DNA from 3 places in the Lysinibacillus sp. A4 genome. Region 2 is predicted to be linked to each of the others. Evidence: riboswitches for the same ligand, from Rfam matches in the RefSeq annotation. Region 2 holds a riboswitch; each other region holds the start of a gene.
The links. A riboswitch is a leader RNA that binds a small molecule or an ion and turns the genes downstream of it on or off. The one in region 2 is predicted to bind S-adenosylmethionine.
Positions count from the first base shown of each region.

Region 1: linked by a shared signal. The riboswitch ahead of NY607_RS02990 (YezD family protein) and the one ahead of metA (homoserine O-acetyltransferase MetA) in region 2 are both predicted to bind S-adenosylmethionine.
Region 3: linked by a shared signal. The riboswitch ahead of NY607_RS22605 (bifunctional homocysteine S-methyltransferase/methylenetetrahydrofolate reductase) and the one ahead of metA (homoserine O-acetyltransferase MetA) in region 2 are both predicted to bind S-adenosylmethionine.

Region 1 is NZ_JANWTB010000001.1:513,599-520,220, reverse strand. It holds gene NY607_RS02995 (DUF418 domain-containing protein) at 1-819, shown strand, start outside; SAM riboswitch class I at 990-1,085, shown strand; gene NY607_RS02990 (YezD family protein) at 1,156-1,311, shown strand; gene NY607_RS02985 (flavin reductase family protein) at 1,402-1,887, opposite strand; gene NY607_RS02980 (VOC family protein) at 2,037-2,822, shown strand; gene NY607_RS02975 (amphi-Trp domain-containing protein) at 3,194-3,472, opposite strand; gene NY607_RS02970 (cold-shock protein) at 3,618-3,818, opposite strand; gene NY607_RS02965 (formate--tetrahydrofolate ligase) at 4,032-5,711, shown strand; gene NY607_RS02960 (hydantoinase/oxoprolinase family protein) at 6,164-6,622, shown strand, end outside.
Region 2 is NZ_JANWTB010000004.1:65,088-71,709, forward strand. It holds gene NY607_RS08825 (GerAB/ArcD/ProY family transporter) at 1-839, shown strand, start outside; gene metA (homoserine O-acetyltransferase MetA) at 879-1,814, opposite strand; SAM riboswitch class I at 1,938-2,049, opposite strand; gene NY607_RS08835 (nucleotide excision repair endonuclease) at 2,253-2,624, shown strand; gene NY607_RS08840 (hypothetical protein) at 2,679-3,065, opposite strand; gene NY607_RS08845 (TrmB family transcriptional regulator) at 3,088-3,870, opposite strand; gene NY607_RS08850 (TSUP family transporter) at 3,996-4,766, shown strand; gene panF (sodium/pantothenate symporter) at 4,807-6,252, opposite strand; gene NY607_RS08860 (YhdT family protein) at 6,252-6,515, opposite strand.
Region 3 is NZ_JANWTB010000016.1:56,636-63,257, reverse strand. It holds gene metH (methionine synthase) at 1-1,809, opposite strand, end outside; gene NY607_RS22605 (bifunctional homocysteine S-methyltransferase/methylenetetrahydrofolate reductase) at 1,802-3,649, opposite strand; SAM riboswitch class I at 3,739-3,839, opposite strand; gene NY607_RS22600 (protoporphyrinogen oxidase) at 3,939-5,333, opposite strand; gene NY607_RS22595 (globin-coupled sensor protein) at 5,574-6,622, opposite strand, start outside.

The sequences.
Region 1 (6,622 bases), on a different contig from region 2:
GCGCTTTTGTTATTTACGATAGGGATTATATTATATGCAATCGGCTGGACAGGAGATATCTTACATTATTATGGCGTGTATATGTTTGTTGCTGCTTGTTTGATTGCCCAATCCAAGAAAATGATGATCTTCATAATTGGTGCCATCCTTATCCTTTCACAATGGCTTCAAATTCAATTTAGTTACCTTGCTGGTTGGCATCCAACATATGTGCTACTAGAGTATCTTGATTTTTGGACACCAGCTGGATTTATAAGAAATTTGATGTTTAATGGCTATCATCCACTATTCCCCTGGATTTGCTTCTTTCTGATAGGGATGGTAATGGGCACATTAGATTTAACAAATCATACATTAAGAAAAAACTTACTGGTGATAGGCTTATTGCTAGTCATCGTGACTGAGACTTGTTCAACGTTATTCATTAAGATGACAACCATTCATTTATTAGATGTAGAGAGTGCATTGTATTTATTTGATACAGGACCGATTCCACCGAATATGATGTATGTCCTCTCTAATTCGGCTTCGGCTATTGTTATCATTGTTGGCTCCATCTATCTTGTAGAGACATGTAAAAATAAAGTTATTCAATCTTTCATATTAACTGGACAAATGTCTTTAACGCATTATGTTGGCCATGTTGTTATAGGCATTGGAATACTAATTATTTGCCAAAAGCTGGAGAACCAAACACTTGCTTTTTCCATGCTGTATGCCTGCTGTTATTTTTTAGGATGTGTCGTGGTTTCTGTATGGTGGAGGACTAAACATCATCGAGGCCCACTTGAATTCATGATGAGGAAATGGAGCTTGTAATAAATTAATGGATTGCCATCTATTTCTCACTGACTAGGCATAAAATACTTTAGGTATAGGGAGTCTTTTAATCTAAACGACATATTGCATAGTATTCAACTAGGTTTTCTAATATTTTGTATTGACATTCCTATAGCAGAATTATAGAATTATTTTCAAGAAACGCAGTACTCTTATCAAGAGAGGTGGAGGGACTTGGCCCAATGAAGCCTCGGCAACCGAACAACAGGTGCCAAATCCAACAGATGGTGTCTGAGAGATAGGAGGGGCTATCAATCAGTTTGATGCGTTGGCCTCTTTATGAACAATAAGGATAAAAAAGAAGGGGTGTATCGTATGGCTCAGTCAGTAAAAGTAGATGATAAGAAACTAGAGGCAATTGCGAAGGCGATTCAAAATCTTGAATTTGGTGAAGTGCATATTACGATTCAAGATGGTGTGATTGTGCAAATTAATAGGCTTGAAAAGCAGAGATTTCCGCAGAAAAAATAACAATGATTTCAGTAGAACTTATGTCAAACGGCCACCTATAAGCATGAAGGATTTCCTGTGCTTACAAATGGCCCTTTTTTTGTGTAAAGGCTAGCTATAAAAGCTTTTTGGTATGGGACCGATATGACGGCGATGATAAAGCAAAGGCTCTTTTTGAGCATTTGTAATGTCTACGACCTGCCCAATAAAAATGGTATGGTCGCCAGCATCGATTTGCTGAAATGTTTTACATTGTAAATTAGCTGCTGTATCATGTAAAATCGGTAGTCCTAAAGAGGAAGTTGACCATTTTGCTTGTGCAAAGCGATCAGGGATTTTACTGGCAAATAGTGTACATAAATGCTCTTGATCACTCGCTAAAATATTGACCGCAAAATTTGGCGAAGTCGTGAAATAAGGATGGAGCTGAGATTTTTTATCGAGTGACCACAAAATAAGGAGCGGGTCGATTGAAACAGATGCAAAGGAATTGACGGTTAAGCCAATCGGTTTTGTGTCATGACATGTCGTGACAACTGTTACGCCTGTAGGATAATTACCTAATGCCAATTTAAAAGCAGCTACTAAATCTGTCATTCAAATCACCTCTTTATGAAATTAGTGAACGGAGTTTGTAGGTAAACGAAACTTTTTTTCATATCCTACTAGTAACTCCTTTTCTTGAGTAAATTTTAAACTAATCAAACATACAGGTAAAGGTAATGGGGAAAGAAAGGGGAATGGCCATGACTTTATATTTTGATCATTTGGTTCATCAAGTGGAATCACCAGAAAATATAAAGGTTTTCTTCAATAAACGAAATGTCCATACAGTGAATGGTGGGCAGCACACGATGTGGGGGACTTATAATACGTTAAGCTACTTTGGCTTAAGCTATATTGAACAAATTGCTATCTATGATCGTGATTTATTTGAGCAAGCGGCACAATACCCATATTCCCTACATTATACGTTTAAACGTGATCAAGAGCGCCAGGGATTTTCTCGAATTGCTCTGCGCACAAAAAATATTGAGGAAGAGGGTCGACGCTTGCGAGCATTGGGCTATGAAGTATATGGACCAGATGCATGTAGCAGAACAAGACCAGATGGCACTGTGGTAGAATGGAAGCTATTGCATTTTGGTAAGCCAGATCTGCCAATTGATTTTCCATTTTTGATTGAATGGGCGGAGGCAGATGAAGAGCGTTTGGTTCAATTAAAGGCAAGTGGTGCCATTGATGTCAAACAGGCTATAACCATGGAATCCGTCCAATTCTACGTCAAGGACATGCAGGCAACAGTACAACTGTGGCAAGAGGTGTTACAGCTACCAGTGCCTACGCAATATGAGCAGTATATGTCACTACAGCTACCGAATATGCGTTTAGATTTCTATGAGGAAGAGAGCGCGATGACAATGACACTTGGTCATGTCAAAGAGGGACCATTTGGTGTGACATTAAAGGATTCTAAACGAACAAAGGAAACTTTAGTTTGCCCTGGTGCTTTTTATTGGATAAATCGATAAGGAGAAAAGGCTGGAACATCACTAACAGGGACCTTCATTAAGCCGAATAATCTTTACATTAACAAACATGATAACTAGAAAAACCGAACTATTCCGAAACACTTCGTAAGCGTTTTAGTGGATAGCTCGGTATTTTTATGGGCTGAAACACTTTTGCTCTCGCCTTTTTACATAAGTATTGAAAAACAAAACCATCAATAGAATTTATTATGCTGGCTACTTGCTTTCCTGTGGATTTAGCGTTATAGAGGAGACCCTGGAGCGAAATCACCCCCTCACCTTGCTAAAAAGTTTTAGCAGTGACATGATCTTTAATTCAACAATATGGAAAAATCCACTTCATCAGAGAAGTGGATTTTCGTTGCCAATTATTATTCAATTGTCATTTTTTTCGGTGTTTCTGTACCTGTATACCAATCAAATTCAATTTCAAATGAATGCTTGTCGCCCTTTTTTGTATAGGAGTATTCGATTTTGAGCTGTTCACTTGGGCTGACAACTGTTGGCTCTGTGTCTTGAACAAAAGTGAATTCACCATTTTCTTTAAGCTTTTTTGCAATCGTTTCCAGTGTTGCTGCAAATTCTGCTACACTTTGTCGTTCTTTATGCTTCAAAATAACTTCAGTCATGGGTTTATTTTGTTTTTGCATCGAGATCCCTCCTTACGTATTGTTACTTCTATTATAACATGGAGGGGGCATTCAGCTTATAAAACAATACAAAAAGCGGATGAAGGAAACGATGCATTTCCTAATCCGCTGCTAATCTGGAACTACATGGATAGCCCCATTATGCTTATAGTTTTACAACATTTGATGCTTGGGGTCCACGATTGCCTTCCACAACATCAAATGAAACCTTTTGACCTTCTTCAAGTGTACGGAAGCCTTCCTCCTGGATGCCCGTAAAATGAACAAATACATCTTCGCCATCATCACATTCAATAAAGCCATAACCTTTTTCATTATTGAACCACTTTACGATCCCCTGTTGCATAAGCATTCGCCTCCAATGCGCTTGAATGTAAAATAAAGTTAAATAAATGGTGCACTCATTGAGAAAATGTGAAAAAATTGCATTTTCTCTTAGAACATACAGGAATTGAACAAAGATGTCAATTGATTGACGAAATGCTTGCATATCTGGCTTTCTTTTTTTTCACAATTAAGACTATAATGGAAATGAACAACATAGAAAGTAGGATGCCAAATGACAACGAAAAATCAACCATTATCAGATTTAGAAATCGCTAGTCAAGCAGTGATCAAACCTATTACGGAAATTGCCAATGCTGCGGGTATTCCAGAGGATGCTCTTGAACAGTATGGCCGCTACAAAGCAAAGATCGACCCATTAAAAATTACTGCTCAGGGCGAGGATGCAAAGGTAGTATTAGTATCAGCTATTAGTCCAACCCCAGCTGGTGAAGGAAAGTCGACTGTGACTGTTGGACTAGCAGATGCCCTTCATCAATTAGATAAGAAGGTGATGGTCGCATTACGTGAACCATCATTAGGTCCAGTTATGGGCGTAAAAGGTGGCGCAACTGGCGGAGGTTACGCACAAGTTATACCAATGGAGGATATTAATTTACATTTTACTGGCGACCTTCATGCGATTACAACAGCTAACAATGCTTTATCCGCATTTATTGATAATCATATCCACCAAGGTAATACACTTAACATTGATCCACGACGCATTATTTGGAAGCGTGTCATGGACTTAAATGATCGTGCCCTTCGTAAGGTAGTGGTGGGATTAGGTGGTCCTGTTCAAGGCATGCCGCGTGAGGATGGCTTTGATATTACGGTTGCCTCTGAAATTATGGCAGTATTCTGTTTAGCAACAAGCATTGAGGATTTACGTGAGCGAATCGCTAGTATCGTGATTGGCTATACTTTCGAGCGTGAGCCTGTCTTTGTGCGTGATTTACAGGTAGAGGGTGCCTTAACACTATTATTAAAAGATGCCTTTAAGCCAAACCTAGTTCAAACATTAGAGGGAACACCTGCTATTATCCATGGTGGTCCATTTGCGAATATTGCTCACGGCTGTAATTCCATTATGGCGACACAAACCGCTCGTAAGCTAGCTGATATTGTGGTGACAGAAGCGGGCTTCGGCTCTGATTTAGGTGCTGAAAAATTCATGAACATTAAAGCTCGTAAGGGAGGCTTTAAACCAAGCGCAGTTGTCATTGTAGCGACAATTCGTGCCTTAAAAATGCATGGAGGTGTACCGAAAACAGCGCTTGTAGGCGAAAATGTGGAAGCACTTCTACAAGGGATTGAGAATTTAGCTAAACATGTAGATACAGTTCGTACATTTGGCGTTGAACCAATTATTGCGTTAAATCGTTTTATTACGGACACAGAGGCTGAGCTAGAAGCCGTTCTAAACTGGTGTCAAGAAAATCATGTTCGCATTGCCCGTACAAATGTCTGGGAAGAGGGCGGTAAAGGTGGTCTAGCCTTAGCTGAGCAAGTACTAGCTGTGCTAGAGGAAGAAAACAACTTCTCTCCTTTATATGATATAACGGAGTCGATTGAAGAAAAGGTACGTACGATTGTGCAAAAGGTATATGGCGGGAAAGATGTACAATTTACAGACCAAGCCAAAAAACAAATTGCCCAAATCGAAAAATTTGGTTGGGACTCCCTTCCAATTTGTATGGCGAAAACCCAGTATTCTTTATCAGACCAACCAAGTTTACTTGGTCGTCCAGAAGGCTTTACCATCACAATTCGTGAAGTTATTCCAAAGCTTGGTGCAGGCTTCTTAGTTTGTCTAACTGGCGATATTATGACAATGCCAGGACTTCCAAAAGCACCAGCTGCTCTACGCATGAATGTCGACAACGAAGGACATGCGGTAGGATTGTTCTAAATGATATTAAAAGCTGCCTACTTAAATCGGCAGCTTTTTTTTATTGATAATTTTGGTAAATTTGGTTCGTTGGAAGTGGCCTAACTCATCGACTATCTACAATGCAAACATGGTATAAAAGTGAAATTTCGGATGCTTCCTGCCTCTACCCCTTGAGTAAAAATTCGCAAAAATTAATTTTTTTAAGTGATTTTAAGATTCTAGTGAAAACTAGGATCTTTTTTATGTTGCACAAAAATCACGAGAACTTTCCTTATATAAATGTATTTGGTATTTTTTATAAATAGTTCTCTGATATTGGAAAGATAGAGCGGGTTTTTACAACGAAGGACAATTGTCAAATGAATTTTTATTTAAAAAATACATTGAATTTTCTTTTTCTTTTAAATATAATTTATTTAATTCTAATTCGGAACACTGTACCGATTATAGGAACACGGAGGGATGAAGTCTTGAAAATCGCAACAGATATTGGCGGTACTTTTACTGACCTAGTTTTCACAGATGAAAAAGGAAATCTTCATTTTGATAAGGGACATACGACACCTGGTCACTTTGAGGATGGCATATTAAATGTATTAGGACGACATGTAACGGAAGATTCTTTCATTGAATCATTTATTCATGGATCGACGGTTATCATCAATACATTAACGGAAAGAAAAGGGGGCGTAGTTGGGTTAATTACAACAAAGGGTTTCCGTGATGTTATAGAAATTGCTCGTGGAAATCGACCAGACTTATATAACTTTAAATATAAAAAGCCAGAACCATTTGTAGAGCGTTATTTACGTCAAGAAATTGATGAGCGAATTGATTTTAAAGGAAATATTATGAAAGCGCTTAATACCGAGGAAGTTGACGAGATCGTATATAAATTTAAGGAATTAGGTGTTGAGGCGATTGCCATT
Region 2 (6,622 bases):
TCGGTATTTTCATGAAAACGGAAGTTATGCCAGAGACACCGACATTAGCATTTGCCCTACTGTTCAGTATCCTTATTATGTATGCCGCTTATTTAGGGATTGAGACCTTTGCCCGTTCGGCAGAAATCCTCTTCCCATTGTTTATCTTTATTTTTATTTTTTTCGTCATTAGTATTACCCCTCAAATTACATTTGAGAATATTCAGCCTCTACTAGAAGCGACCAAAGCATCTATGTTTTATAGTATTGCACGCTTTATGAGTATCTTTTCCTTTCCATTAATTGTATTATTGATGCTCTATCCTACTGGCGTCAATGTACAGCCGTCTGCACAGAAAGGGCTATATATTGGGGCAATCCTTGGCGGAATCGTCTTAGTTACGTTGATTGTCCTATCAATTCTTGTATTAGGTCCTGAAAACACTGCATCAAGGACATTTCCTAGCTATGCCTTAGCGCAAAGAATATCTATAGGGAATTTTTTACAGCGCATTGAAATCATTATGGCATTTATGTGGATTACGTCTATATATATTCGTACATTTATGTATTTCTATACGACCGTTGTTGGCCTCGCACAAATTTTGAAGATTAAGGATCATCGTCCGCTTATTATACCGATGGGTATAATTGTCATTGGACTTTCTCAAATTGTTCATCCAGATATTGTGCATTCTACTAATTATAATAATGAAATTTGGCCAATTTTTTCCTTTATTTTCACCATTTTATTACCCATACTTTTGCTGATTGTAGTAGTTATTCGCAATCGTAAATCCAAGGCTCAAAATAACGAAACACCTCAGCAGGAAACAGAAAATGACAATCAAAAAGTCTAATTTCTTCTAAGCTAGAAAAGAAATTAGACTTTTTATTAATTAAATATGATATTCGATTTCATCTACAAAATCCCATTCATATGGTGTTTCTTGGTAAACATAGTAGTTCAACCAGTTAGAGAATAATAGATGCGTATGGGCACGCCATGTATTCATCGGCACTTGTGTCGGATCGTCATTCGGGAAGTAGTTTACAGGAACGGCGATATCTATGCCCTTCGCCACATCGCGACTATATTCATCGGCTAGCGTTGTCGCATCATACTCTAGATGCCCCGTAATCATAATATTTTTATTATCTTTTGATTGTACAATAAATACCCCAGCATCCTCTGAATAGGATAATAATCGTAGATCTGGATGATTGCGAACCTCGTCAATCGAAACAGATGTATAGCGTGAATGGGGCGCAGTAAATAAATCACTAAAGCCACGTACCAAATCTACAGTTAAATCTGTAATCACATGGGAATAGACGCCTGAGCATTTAGCAGAAAGCTCAACCTTCCCAATGCCATAATGATGATACAATGCAGCCTGTGCCCCCCAACATATATGTAGCACGGATGTCACATTCTTTTTAGACCAATCCATAATTTCTGAAATTTCCTGCCAATAGTTGACCTCTTCAAAAGCCATTTTTTCTACTGGCGCACCAGTTATAATCATACCATCATAGCGTCGGTGTCGAATCTGATTGAACGTTGTGTAGAAAAGCTGCAAATGGGATTTACTCACATTTTTAGACTCGTGTGTGGCTGTATTCAAAAAGGTAATATTGACTTGTAATGGTGTATTCCCCAATAAACGTAATAATTGGAGCTCTGTTTTTTCTTTTTCAGGCATTAAATTTAATATTAATATATTTAATGGACGGATTTGCTGTGTTTTCGCACGATCTTCTTCCATGACGAAGATTTTTTCCTCACGTAAATGTTCTCCAGCTGGTAAATTTTTCGGAATATTAATTGGCATCTTGCTTTCCCCTCTCTATAATCACTCTCTTTTAGCAAATCTTGCTTGCGTAGGATGCAACGAAATTAAAAAATCCTCCTCATTCCATACGAGATAGAATGAGAAGGATTTTTTTCACGTCCACTCTTATCTCTCAAAGGAAAAAATCCTTTGCTGGAATTAGCACCTTTCTAACAATTGTTAGAGGTTGCTGAAGCGTCATCGGGCCAAATCCCTCAGCTTCTCTTGATAAGATTATTTAATTATCTTGAATTGTAACACGAACTAGTTAGAATATCAATAATTCATAGAATATTTTGTGATTCACGCGCATGTTTCTCGGTCATTTGATGTACACTAAGCTTGCTATCTGTGGGGTTTCTACATTTAAAATTTATGGTAAACATGCCGTAATTATGTTACCATATACTTTTAGTAAGAGAGAGGAACGTGAATAGTTTGATTAAAATTGAATTTCCAAAACCAGATCTAGTAATCCGTCAACGTGAACAAGATTTAAAACCAGGTGATGTGCCGATCACACCTTACTTTGGTTTTATTGACTTCCATAAAATCACACGAGATAAAGGCGGCATTTTCTTATTCTATAATGACAAGAATGAGCTATTGTTTGTTGGGAAAGCACGTAAAATTCGTCAACGTATTAAAAAACATTTCGAGGATAATGTATCTCCGATGAAAAACCATCGTGATGAAGTGTTCAAAATTGAAGTCTATGAAGTAGAAGATCCAATGGAACGTGAAATTTACGAAACATATGCGATTAATACTTTCCGCTCTAAATATAACGTAGACAAAGTCTTTTATTAGACATCACGTAAAGAAACCGAAATCTCATTTCTAAAGGGATTTCGGTTTCTTTTATCACATAATGGTCATACGATCAATTGGCGTACTCTGACCGTTAATTCGCAAATCAATGGTATCCAGCTCAGGATTCTTGACGGTGACTTTAAAAACATAGGGTTGAGCCTCTTTCCTTTGATCGCTGCCTTCTTCTAACTGGATAATAAGCCTATTTCCCTCAGCTGTAATACTTGCCAATACATTCCCTTTTGAATAATAAACAAGGTAATATGGAGCATCCTTTTCATGCAATAGTTGTATTCTGTCATTAGAAACGATATTTTTTTGGACATTATCTGGGACAACCGTTAGCTCATGAATCGTTGGTGGATCGGTAGGTGGTGTAGCATTACAGGCTCCTAGCATTAGTAGGCTTATTAAACCTAGCAACACGAATTTTTTCAAGTAACTCCCCTTCCTTATACGACTATTCTAAGAAAAAAGCTTTACGTTCCTTAGCAATCCAGTCTTCTAACTCCTGGTCATCACGTTTTACTAACCGATTGATGAGCACATCATGCCATATATAATCCTCTAACAAATAAATATGAACCGGATCATTGGTGATAAAGGCCGTCTCTTGGGTAGATGGAGAATGACCATAAATCATTTCCTGACCATCTATCGATAAGATAAACCAATGCGGTGTAGATGCTTTTTTTGTATAATGTGTGGCTCTATGCTGGTCAATTGAGGCGAGATGCTCTCCTACATACAACGTAATGCCATGAACAGGAACATGCAGCGCCACCTCTTGCAAATCTTCACGTAAGGCATCATACATATCTTCCCACATCGACAGCATCACTTTTTTCTTCGCCTTCTTTAGAAGTGACTGACAATAGTTGATAATGGATTCCTTGCCCTTCAGCATAACCACTTTAGGCTCAGCTTCCTGTACTTTTTCCTCTAATTTCTCTAATTTCCCGCTTATAGACGTAAAATTCGACTCCCAGCGCTGTTGCATTTGCTGTAAGAACACAGACACAGGCATTGCCGAATAGGTCGTTTGTTCTGCGGTCTCTTCTTTTAACACGATGCCCTTTTCTACAAGGATATTTAAAATATCATACACTCTTGCACGTGGTATGCCAGAATTTTTACTAACCTGATAGGCACTGACATGACTTTGCTGAACAAGTGCCGTATAGGCCTTCGCTTCATATTCTGTAAAACCCATTTCTTTCAGCTGGGTGATTAATTCCTCCATGTAATCCCTCCATTATCTTTATTATAGGCTACCAATGTGAAGATTTGCCAATGAAAAAATGGGGTTTACAGCGTAAATAAAATTAGTTACTATTTCAGTAGTAACTAATTATAAAGAGGTGTCATATGTTGTTTGAAATCGATGTACATATTCTCATACTATTAATTTCTTTTGGATTTCTGGCGGCTTTTGTTGACTCAGTAGTGGGAGGGGGCGGTTTAATTTCACTACCAGCCTTACTATTTGTTGGGCTCAATCCAGCTGCTGCGGTTGCCACGAACAAACTAGCAGGAGCTATGGGCTCGCTCACTTCCTCTATTTCTTTCTATCGTTCTGGCCAGCTGGACATTCGCTCTGTCCTCAAATATTTTCCACTAGCATTTATCGGATCATTATGTGGTGCTTGGACTGTGCATCTGATTAATCCAGCATTACTAAAGCCATTAATGCTTGTTATGCTGGCGGCTGTTGGGGTATATACGATCTTTAAAAAGGATTGGGGTGCCGTCTCTACCGTAAAAAATCTATCTAAAAAACATTTGTTTTTATTTATGCTGCTATTATTTGCTATTGGTTTTTATGATGGATTTCTTGGTCCTGGGACAGGGTCGTTTTTAATCTTTAGCTTCTTATTGGTAGGCTTCGATTTTTTAAAGGCGGCTGGTAATGCGAAGTTTTTAAATTTGGCGAGTAATGTGGCTGGTGTTTGTATGTTTGCTTACTTAGGTCAAATTCATTATGTTTATGGTCTAGTCATGGGCATTGCGCAAATTGGTGGGGCTATGCTTGGCTCACGGATGGCAATCAAGAAAGGAAGTGGCTTTGTCCGCACGCTATTTATTGTCGTTACAATGACATTACTTGCGAAAAATGCCTATGATTTTATGATGCATTAAAATAAACGCCACAGAATTTGAAATCTGTGGCGTTTTGGCGTTAAATCATAAGCTTTTCGTTTTTAAATTTATGACTAGTGGACAAACTGACAATCACAAAAATAAAGAAGGATGCGACAATTGGTATCGTGACTGTATGCATACCAAAGACAGAAGGATAAAACCGATCAATCATAATATACAACAACATGCCTGAAATCATTGACGCAATCGCTCCGTATTTATTCGCTTTTTTCCAATACAATCCTAAAACGACTGTCCAAATAAAGACAGCCTCTAGTCCACCGAAGGCAAATAAGTTCAACCACACTAATAAATCAGGTGGATTGAGTGCAAAGATGACAACGGCTAGGCCAATGACTGTTGTTACAATAAAGCTTGCACGCTTTATCTCTGCATCACTAGCTTTCGGCTTCATATAATTTAAATAGATGTCTTTGACAACTGTAGAGCTGACAAGCATTAGTAAAGCATTAACCGTAGACATTGTCGCAGCCATTGGTGCAGCTAAAACGATTCCTGCTAAAAATGGCGGTAATACCTTCAATGTCAGGAGCGGCATGACTTTATCACCAATCTCAATGCCCGGTAAGACAGGTCGGGCTAACACCCCAATTAAATGCATGCCAAACATGATTGTCCCTATGGCAATCGTGCCAATAAGAATCGCTTGATGCATACTTTTGGAATCCTTATAGCTCATCGCACGAACCGCAATTTGCGGAAGTCCTACAACCCCTACACCAATGAGAATCCAAAATGTTGAGACATACAGAGGCGTTAAATCTCCTTGTGCGCCAAATGGTGACACAAAGTCAGGATTTTCAGCGACCAGTGAGGCCATTATATTGTCGATGCCTCCACCTGCCACAATCGTGCCGATTAATAAAATAATTGTACCAATCACCATAATTGAACCTTGGACCGTATCTGTAAGTGCAACCGCACGAAAGCCTCCGATAATCACATATACTAACACGGAAATCGCAAAAATAAACAGTGCAGCTGTGTAGCTTAAGCCAGTTAATGACTCAATTAAGCGTGCACCCCCAACCCATTGAGCCATCATAGCCGAAAATAAGAAAACAATGATGCTAATGGCTGATAAAATAACAATGACATGGCTTTTGTAGCGTTCACGTAAAAAGTCGATTAACGTAATGGCCTGGTAACGACGAGCAATAATGGCGAATTTTTTCCCTAAAATCATGAGTACAAAATAACCTGCTGGTAGCTGAGCCATTGCCAGTAATACCCACCCAAGTCCTTTTGTATAGGCTACACCCGGTCCTCCGATAAAACTACTCGCACTGCCATATGTAGCAATCATCGTCATTGCAAGGATAAAACCACCCATTTCACGACCACCTAGGAAATACTCCTGCAGGAATGAATTAGAGGAGCGGACATGCTTATTGGCCCAAATACCGATTCCAAAAATAATAATTAAAAATAATAGCAATGGAAATACAACTTGCCAATGCATTAGTGATCCACCTCCTCATCATCGAATGGTACCTCTTTGAAAAAGAGTTTCATCACAATCCAGATAAGAAGGATCATAAAGCCTGTCCCAGCGATACAGCTATAGAAAAACCAGGCAGGAAAACCAAATACATACGTATAATTTCTTGGATCTCCTGAACCTAATCCATAGGCAAAGCCAAACCAAATCGCAAAGTTGACAAGGACGAGTCCAATTCCGATAAGCGCCTCTCGATGCGCTATTTTAAAGCGTTGATCTTTCACATGTAATCCCCCTAACCTACTCTATTTTACTGATATGTCGCTCTGATGGGAAGAGATGTGAGTAAATAAGGATAAGTTATATGGAAATGATTTTGTTATACTAAGTA
Region 3 (6,622 bases), on a different contig from region 2:
TAATGTTTCATCATTTGTATTAAAGAGCAGGTCATTTGCGAGTTTGATTTCCTCTTCAGGGATGGATGCATAACGCTCCAATTTCTCTGTATTAACAATGGCATAATCTAAGCCCGCCTGTGTACAATGATAGAGATAAACAGCATTCAGTACTTCACGGCCAACTGGTGGTAAGCCAAATGAGATATTACTTACGCCAAGTACTGTCAATGTCTGCGGCAATTTTTCTTTGATGAGACGAATGCCTTCAATCGTTTCTAACGCTGAACCAATATACTGCTCATCTCCAGTTCCTACAGGGAACATTAATGGGTCGAAAATGATATCCTCTGGTGCAATCCCCCATTTCTCTGTTAAAAGTTGATAGGAACGCTCGGCAATTTCAAGCTTTCGATGACGGTCAACCGCCATTCCCTTTTCATCTATCGTTCCAACAACTAACGATGCACCATATTTTTTCACAAGTGGTAATACTGCATCAAATCGTTCTTCACCATCCTCTAGATTAATAGAGTTAATGATGGCTTTCCCTTGTGAAAACTTTAATGCTTCCTCTATTACTTTTTCATCAGTTGAGTCAATCACAAGAGGCACCTTAACCTTTTTTACAACCTCCTGCATAAACCCACTCATATCGGCTAATTCATCGCGATCAGGATTGGCTAAACAAATATCGATAACATGTGCACCATTTTTGACTTGAGCACGTGCAATCTCTGCGGCCTCCTCAAATTTCCCATCAATGATTAAATTCTTAAATTTACGAGAGCCAATTACATTTGTTCTCTCCCCAATAAATAACGGACGCATAGAATCGTCATATAATAATGGTTCAATTCCTGATACCGCATGACCATGTGTTTTTTCTGGTAATTGACGAGGTTTTTCATCTTTTAAGACCTCACGAATGGCTGCAATATGAGCGGGTGTCGTCCCACAACATCCACCTACAATATTAAGCCAGCCCTTTTCTGCAAAACCTTTTAATTTTTGCGATAGCGATTCTGGTGATTCATGATAACACCCTTCTTCATCTGGTAAGCCAGCATTTGGGTAACAGCTAATATAGCCTGTTGAAAGCTCTGCTAATGAACGAATGTGATCCGTCATAAACTCAGGTCCTGTCGCACAGTTTAGGCCAACTGATATTGGTTTAATATGCTCGATCGAAATATAAAAGGCATCGATTGTTTGCCCTGCAAGCGTTGTACCCATCGGTTCTATTGTTCCTGAAATCATGACAGGTAGCTCTTTGCCAGTTGATGCAAAAGCGCGCTTTACGCCAAGTGTGCCTGCTTTGACATTGAGCATATCCTGACTTGTTTCTAATAACAAAACGTCAGCTCCTGCCTCAATTAATGCCTTTGCCTGTACATAAAAATTTTCCTCTAGCTCATCAAATGTAATACCACCAGTTACTGATAACGTTTTTGTTGTTGGTCCCATAGCACCTGCGACAAAACGTGGCCAATCCGATGTCGAATAACGATCCACTGCTTGGCGAGCAATTTCCACTGCACGCTTATTAATTTCTTCTGCTTTTGTGCCAAGATCATATTCATTTAACACAAGAGGCGTCCCACCAAATGTATTTGTACAAATAATATCTGCGCCTGCCTCTAAGTATTTATGGTGAATTTTTTCAATAACATCTGGTCTAGTAAGCACAAGATTTTCGTTACAGCCATCAAGTTCCTCGCCACCAAAATCCTCTGCTGATAAATTTTCATTTTGTAGCATTGTTCCCATTGCGCCATCAAGAATTAAAATACGTTTCTCTAGTTGCTCTTCAATCGAGTGCTTAGCCATGTATACTTACTCCTTTTTTCTGTTCATCCAATTGCTCTATATATTTCATCAACTCTAGTGTCACATCGTAACGTAAAAATGGTGTAATAAGGTAAATGCCATTGAAATATTGTGTAGCCACTTCTACTAATTCTTTAGCAATGGCAATCCCCTCCAATGTCGCTCTTTCCTTATCTTCTCCACATGCTTTCATTCTTGTTAAGGCATCTTCAGATAATTTGATACCTGGTACTTCATGATGTAAAAATTCAGCACTTTTATAACTCGTAACAGGCATAATACCGATGTAAATTGGAGCTTGTAAATGCTTTGTTGCCTCATAAATCTCTACAATTTTTTCTTTCGTATATACTGGTTGAGAAATGAAGTAGTCTGCCCCATGCTCAATTTTCTTCTCTAAGCGTGTCACAGCACGATCTAACACACGGACGTTTGGATTAAATGCAGCAGCAACTGAAAAATTTGCTTTTTTTCGAAGTGGCTTACCTGAGAAAGAGACCCCTCCATTTAATTGCTTAATTAATTGGATTAGCTCCATTGAAGATACATCATAAACACTTGTCGCACCTGGGAAATCTCCTACTTTCGTTGGATCACCCGTAACAGCCAACACATCATGAATACCTAAAGCATTTAACCCCATTAAATGAGATTGTAGACCAATTAAATTACGGTCGCGACATGTAATATGAGTTAGTGGACGTACACCATGTGTGCTCTTCAACAATGCTCCCATTGCAATATTGCTAATACGTGGAGAGGCCAATGAATTGTCTGCCATCATAACTACATCTGCACCTGCATCATATAATTGCTTTGCTCCTTCAAGGAACCCGTCAATCTCTAAATGTCTAGGTGTATCCAACTCTACTATGACAGAACGTTCACGTTTAACCTTTTCATGAAGAGGCTCATACTTTGTTGGCTCCGCTTCCCGAACAATCTCAATCTTTTCAGGTTTCGCATGCTTCTCCTGAACCGGTGATAACTCTTCTAAATACTTCTTTGCTGCTGCAATATGTTTGGGTGTTGTACCACAGCAGCCCCCTATTAAACGTACACCTTGATCACGCAATTCAACAGCCGCTCGACCAAAATAATCAGCTTCTGATTCATAAACGACACGCCCATCCTCTAAGTCCAGAAGTGATGCATTTGGATAGGCCGACATAAATGCCTTATTAGGAAGTTCTACACCTTCAAATGCTAGAATAGTATGGTGTGGACCTAGTCGACAATTGACACCAACAATATCAGCACCTAGGGCTTCAAGCTCATGGAGAGCATTATTTAAAGACATCCCATTTTGTAGAACACCGGGCTCATGCATAGAAACTTGTGCAATAATCGGCAATTTTGTTTTTTCTCGTAGCATCTTTAAGGTTGCTGTTAATTCTTCAAAATCATAATAAGTTTCAAGTAAAAGGCCATCTGGATTCCCTGCAAGTAAGACGCTTGCTTGTTCTTCAATAGTCGCTAATATTTCATCCAAGGTTGCATCACTTTTACGAATTCCCCGAATACCACCAATTGTTCCTAAAACAAATTGACCGCCATCAGCCGCTGCTCGTTTTGCGATGGTGATAGCAGCTTCATTAAATTGTTGGACTTTTGATTCTAATCCATAGCGAGCTAATTTAATGGCATTTGCACCGTACGTATTCGTTTGAATGATGTCAGCACCAGCTGCAATATATTCTCTATGAATCTTTTCAATTAACTCCGGTCTCTGAACATTCATTTCCTCATGGCAATACTCCAATCCATAGCCATATAGCACTGTGCCTATTGCACCGTCTGCCGTCAATACATGCGTTTTTAACCTTTCAAGCAATCCCATAAAATTAGCCTCTCTTCCTATGTCTCTATATAATAAAAAGCCTTCTTTCATAAAAAAAGAAGGCTTTAACGATTCATCATTGTTGTTCCTTCTCATCTTCGACTCAACGGTCTTCTGGATTTAGCACCTGACAATAAAGTTGGTTGCTGAAGCTTCAATGGGCCAGTCCCTCTGCTTCTCTTGATAAGAATTAAGTATGAATTTTTTAAATAATTAAAAGAATCATATCGTTTACTGACGAATGAGTCAAGACTATTTCACATAACAAAGTTTTTTTTCACTTAAAATCTTAGAAATTGGCAAGTTCATTTGCAAGCTCTTCGCCAATTTTTTTCCCGTTTTGAATACAAGCACCAATACCTACGCCAAAATATGAGCACCCTGCAATCGATAAATTAGGATAGTTCTCATGTAATTCTTGTAGTAGTCCTTGTAATGCTTCACGATGCGCTAAATCATATTTAGGCATTTGATCAATCCACTTTGTTACATTCACAACAGTTGGCTGCTCCTCTATTCCTAGGCTCTTTCTCACATCTTCTAAAGCAACTGCTGCCAATTCTTCATCAGTCATGGCACGTAGTTGCTCATAGGCTGGATTGATGCTCTTATAAAAGAGTCGCACAAGTAATTTATTTTCTTTCGATGTATGCTTCCATTTACGACTAGTCCAAGTTGCTGCATTACAAGTAACGTCTGAATTATGGGAAACAATATAGCCCGTTCCATCTGCTGGCAATTTAGCGTCTGGCACATCAAAACCTAAATAGATAGTAATTGCTGACGCTGTCGTAAATTGGTTAAAATAGCGGTTTAAAGATTCATCCTGTAGCAGATTTTGGACAGAATCATTCGGTAATGCTAAAACGACATAATCTGACTCAATAATTTCACCATTAGCTAAAGAAATTGTGTAGTTCTTATCTTGTTTTTGAACATTTAGTGTAGTAACACCCTTGATAATTTCTACATCGGATAAGGTTTGTTCAAGTCGATTAATTAAAGAAGATAAACCATTTTTAAAGGATATAAATTTTTTGTTCGCTGCTTTAACAAATTGCTCACGATTCGCATCAAAGCCTTTAATAATACTTCCAAAATCATTCTTATAATCAATTAAATACGGTAAAGTAGAGCCAATAGAAAGCTGATGTAAATCTCCCGAATAAACACCTGCAAGGACTGGTGCAATTTGGTTTTTCACCAGTTCCTCTCCTAAATAGTAAGTTAAAAATTCACCGATAGAACTTTCCTTTGTGAAGCCATTGTTTGGCAATGTTAAATCCTTCAACGCTTCTTTTTTTCCCTGCTCGGAAATAAGTGTACTTTCCTCTAAGGATGCTACACTCATCGGTATTCCGAAAGTTGAATCTGCCGGAATAGCATGTAACTCATTATTCGTATAAATATAAGAAATACCTGTTTCGTTGTAAACTAATTCCGCCTCAAAATCAAGCTCCTGCACGAGTTCCATAACGCCTTGATGACGGGCTACAATAGAATCAGCACCCGTTTCCATGATGAAACCTTGTTCATGTGCTGAATATAATTTGCCTCCTAAATATGTATTTTTTTCTATAAGCACTAGACGAACATCTAAATTATGTTCCTTCACTTGACGTTGCAAATAATGCATTGTACATAGTCCTGTAATACCGCCGCCTAAAACAACAACTGTTTTCATCATAACCGCCCCTAATATTCATTCTTTCTACAGTATAATCTTTTTTTCATTGAAAATTACGTTAAACCCTTTACAAATTTAGCAAAAATAGAGCTATTTCATCAGTGAAATAGCTCTTACTTTCTGAATCTCTATAAAATTGATCCTCTATAGCGATAACTTCACAACAAACATTTAAATAGGTACTATAGTGTTTATTACGTCTAAAAATATGAAAAATAGAATATAAATGTTAGTAGTCTATCCTTTTAAATTTTGCGCAAAGCTCGCTAATTTTTCAGCTGAATTTGTTACCTCAGTAAATGAAGTGCCTAATTCACTTAATATGCCTACAATTGCTTGTATTTTTGTTGCCATACACTCATTTTGATCTTTTGCTTCTGTCATGGCTCCCAATATACTCGTAAATTGGCCTTCAGTTTGTAACATATTTTCTTCACCTGCTGCAACTTCATCTTGAATGTTGGTCAAAGAATACTCTAATTTCTCTGTTCGTTCACCTGTCTTTTTCAATAACAAAGCCACCGCTGTAACAGATTCTTTTGTCTGAATTGATAATTTACGTACTTCATCGGCCACTACGCTAAAGCCCTTTCCCGCTTCCCCAGCACGTGCTGCTTCAATTGCAGCATTTAAAGCCAATAGATTCGTTTGATTCGCAATATTGGTCACAACACTCATAATTGTTTCCATTTCCTTAGACATACCTGATAATTGTTCAATATTTTCTTCTATATCATGAAGAGAATGACTAATATTGAGCATATTTTGTGATTGATTTTTTAAACGCTCGCGACCCTCAAGTGCTTGGTTTTCAGCCAGTGTAGACACATCGAGTGATTTTTTTGCCAAATGTTTAATTTCGTCAGATTGCTTACTTAAGCAGCAAAAAGAATTATTGGTTTCCTGCGAGATAGCTGCAAGTGCTTCCGAAGAATCTACAATCTGTCGCTCAATCGCTTCTTTTTCATGAACCATTTTTTCTTTCAGTTGTTCTACAGTGTTTTCAAAAGCTTCTAAAACGAGTTGTTGCTCAAAATTACAAATTTTCGATATAGCTCTGATCGTATTAAATTGATCTTGTGGAAATTCTATATTTTTTTCGACTAAATCTATAAATGATATCGATAAATCTTGGAATGCACAGATATACCACTGTGTTCTAAGCCCAATGTGGACATGCACCTTTGCAATCTTTACACGCCTTTGGTAATACATCTCATCAATGGTTCCGTTAAACATTTCAATAATATGCTGCCGTAATGTTACTTTAAGCTTTTCTACAGAAC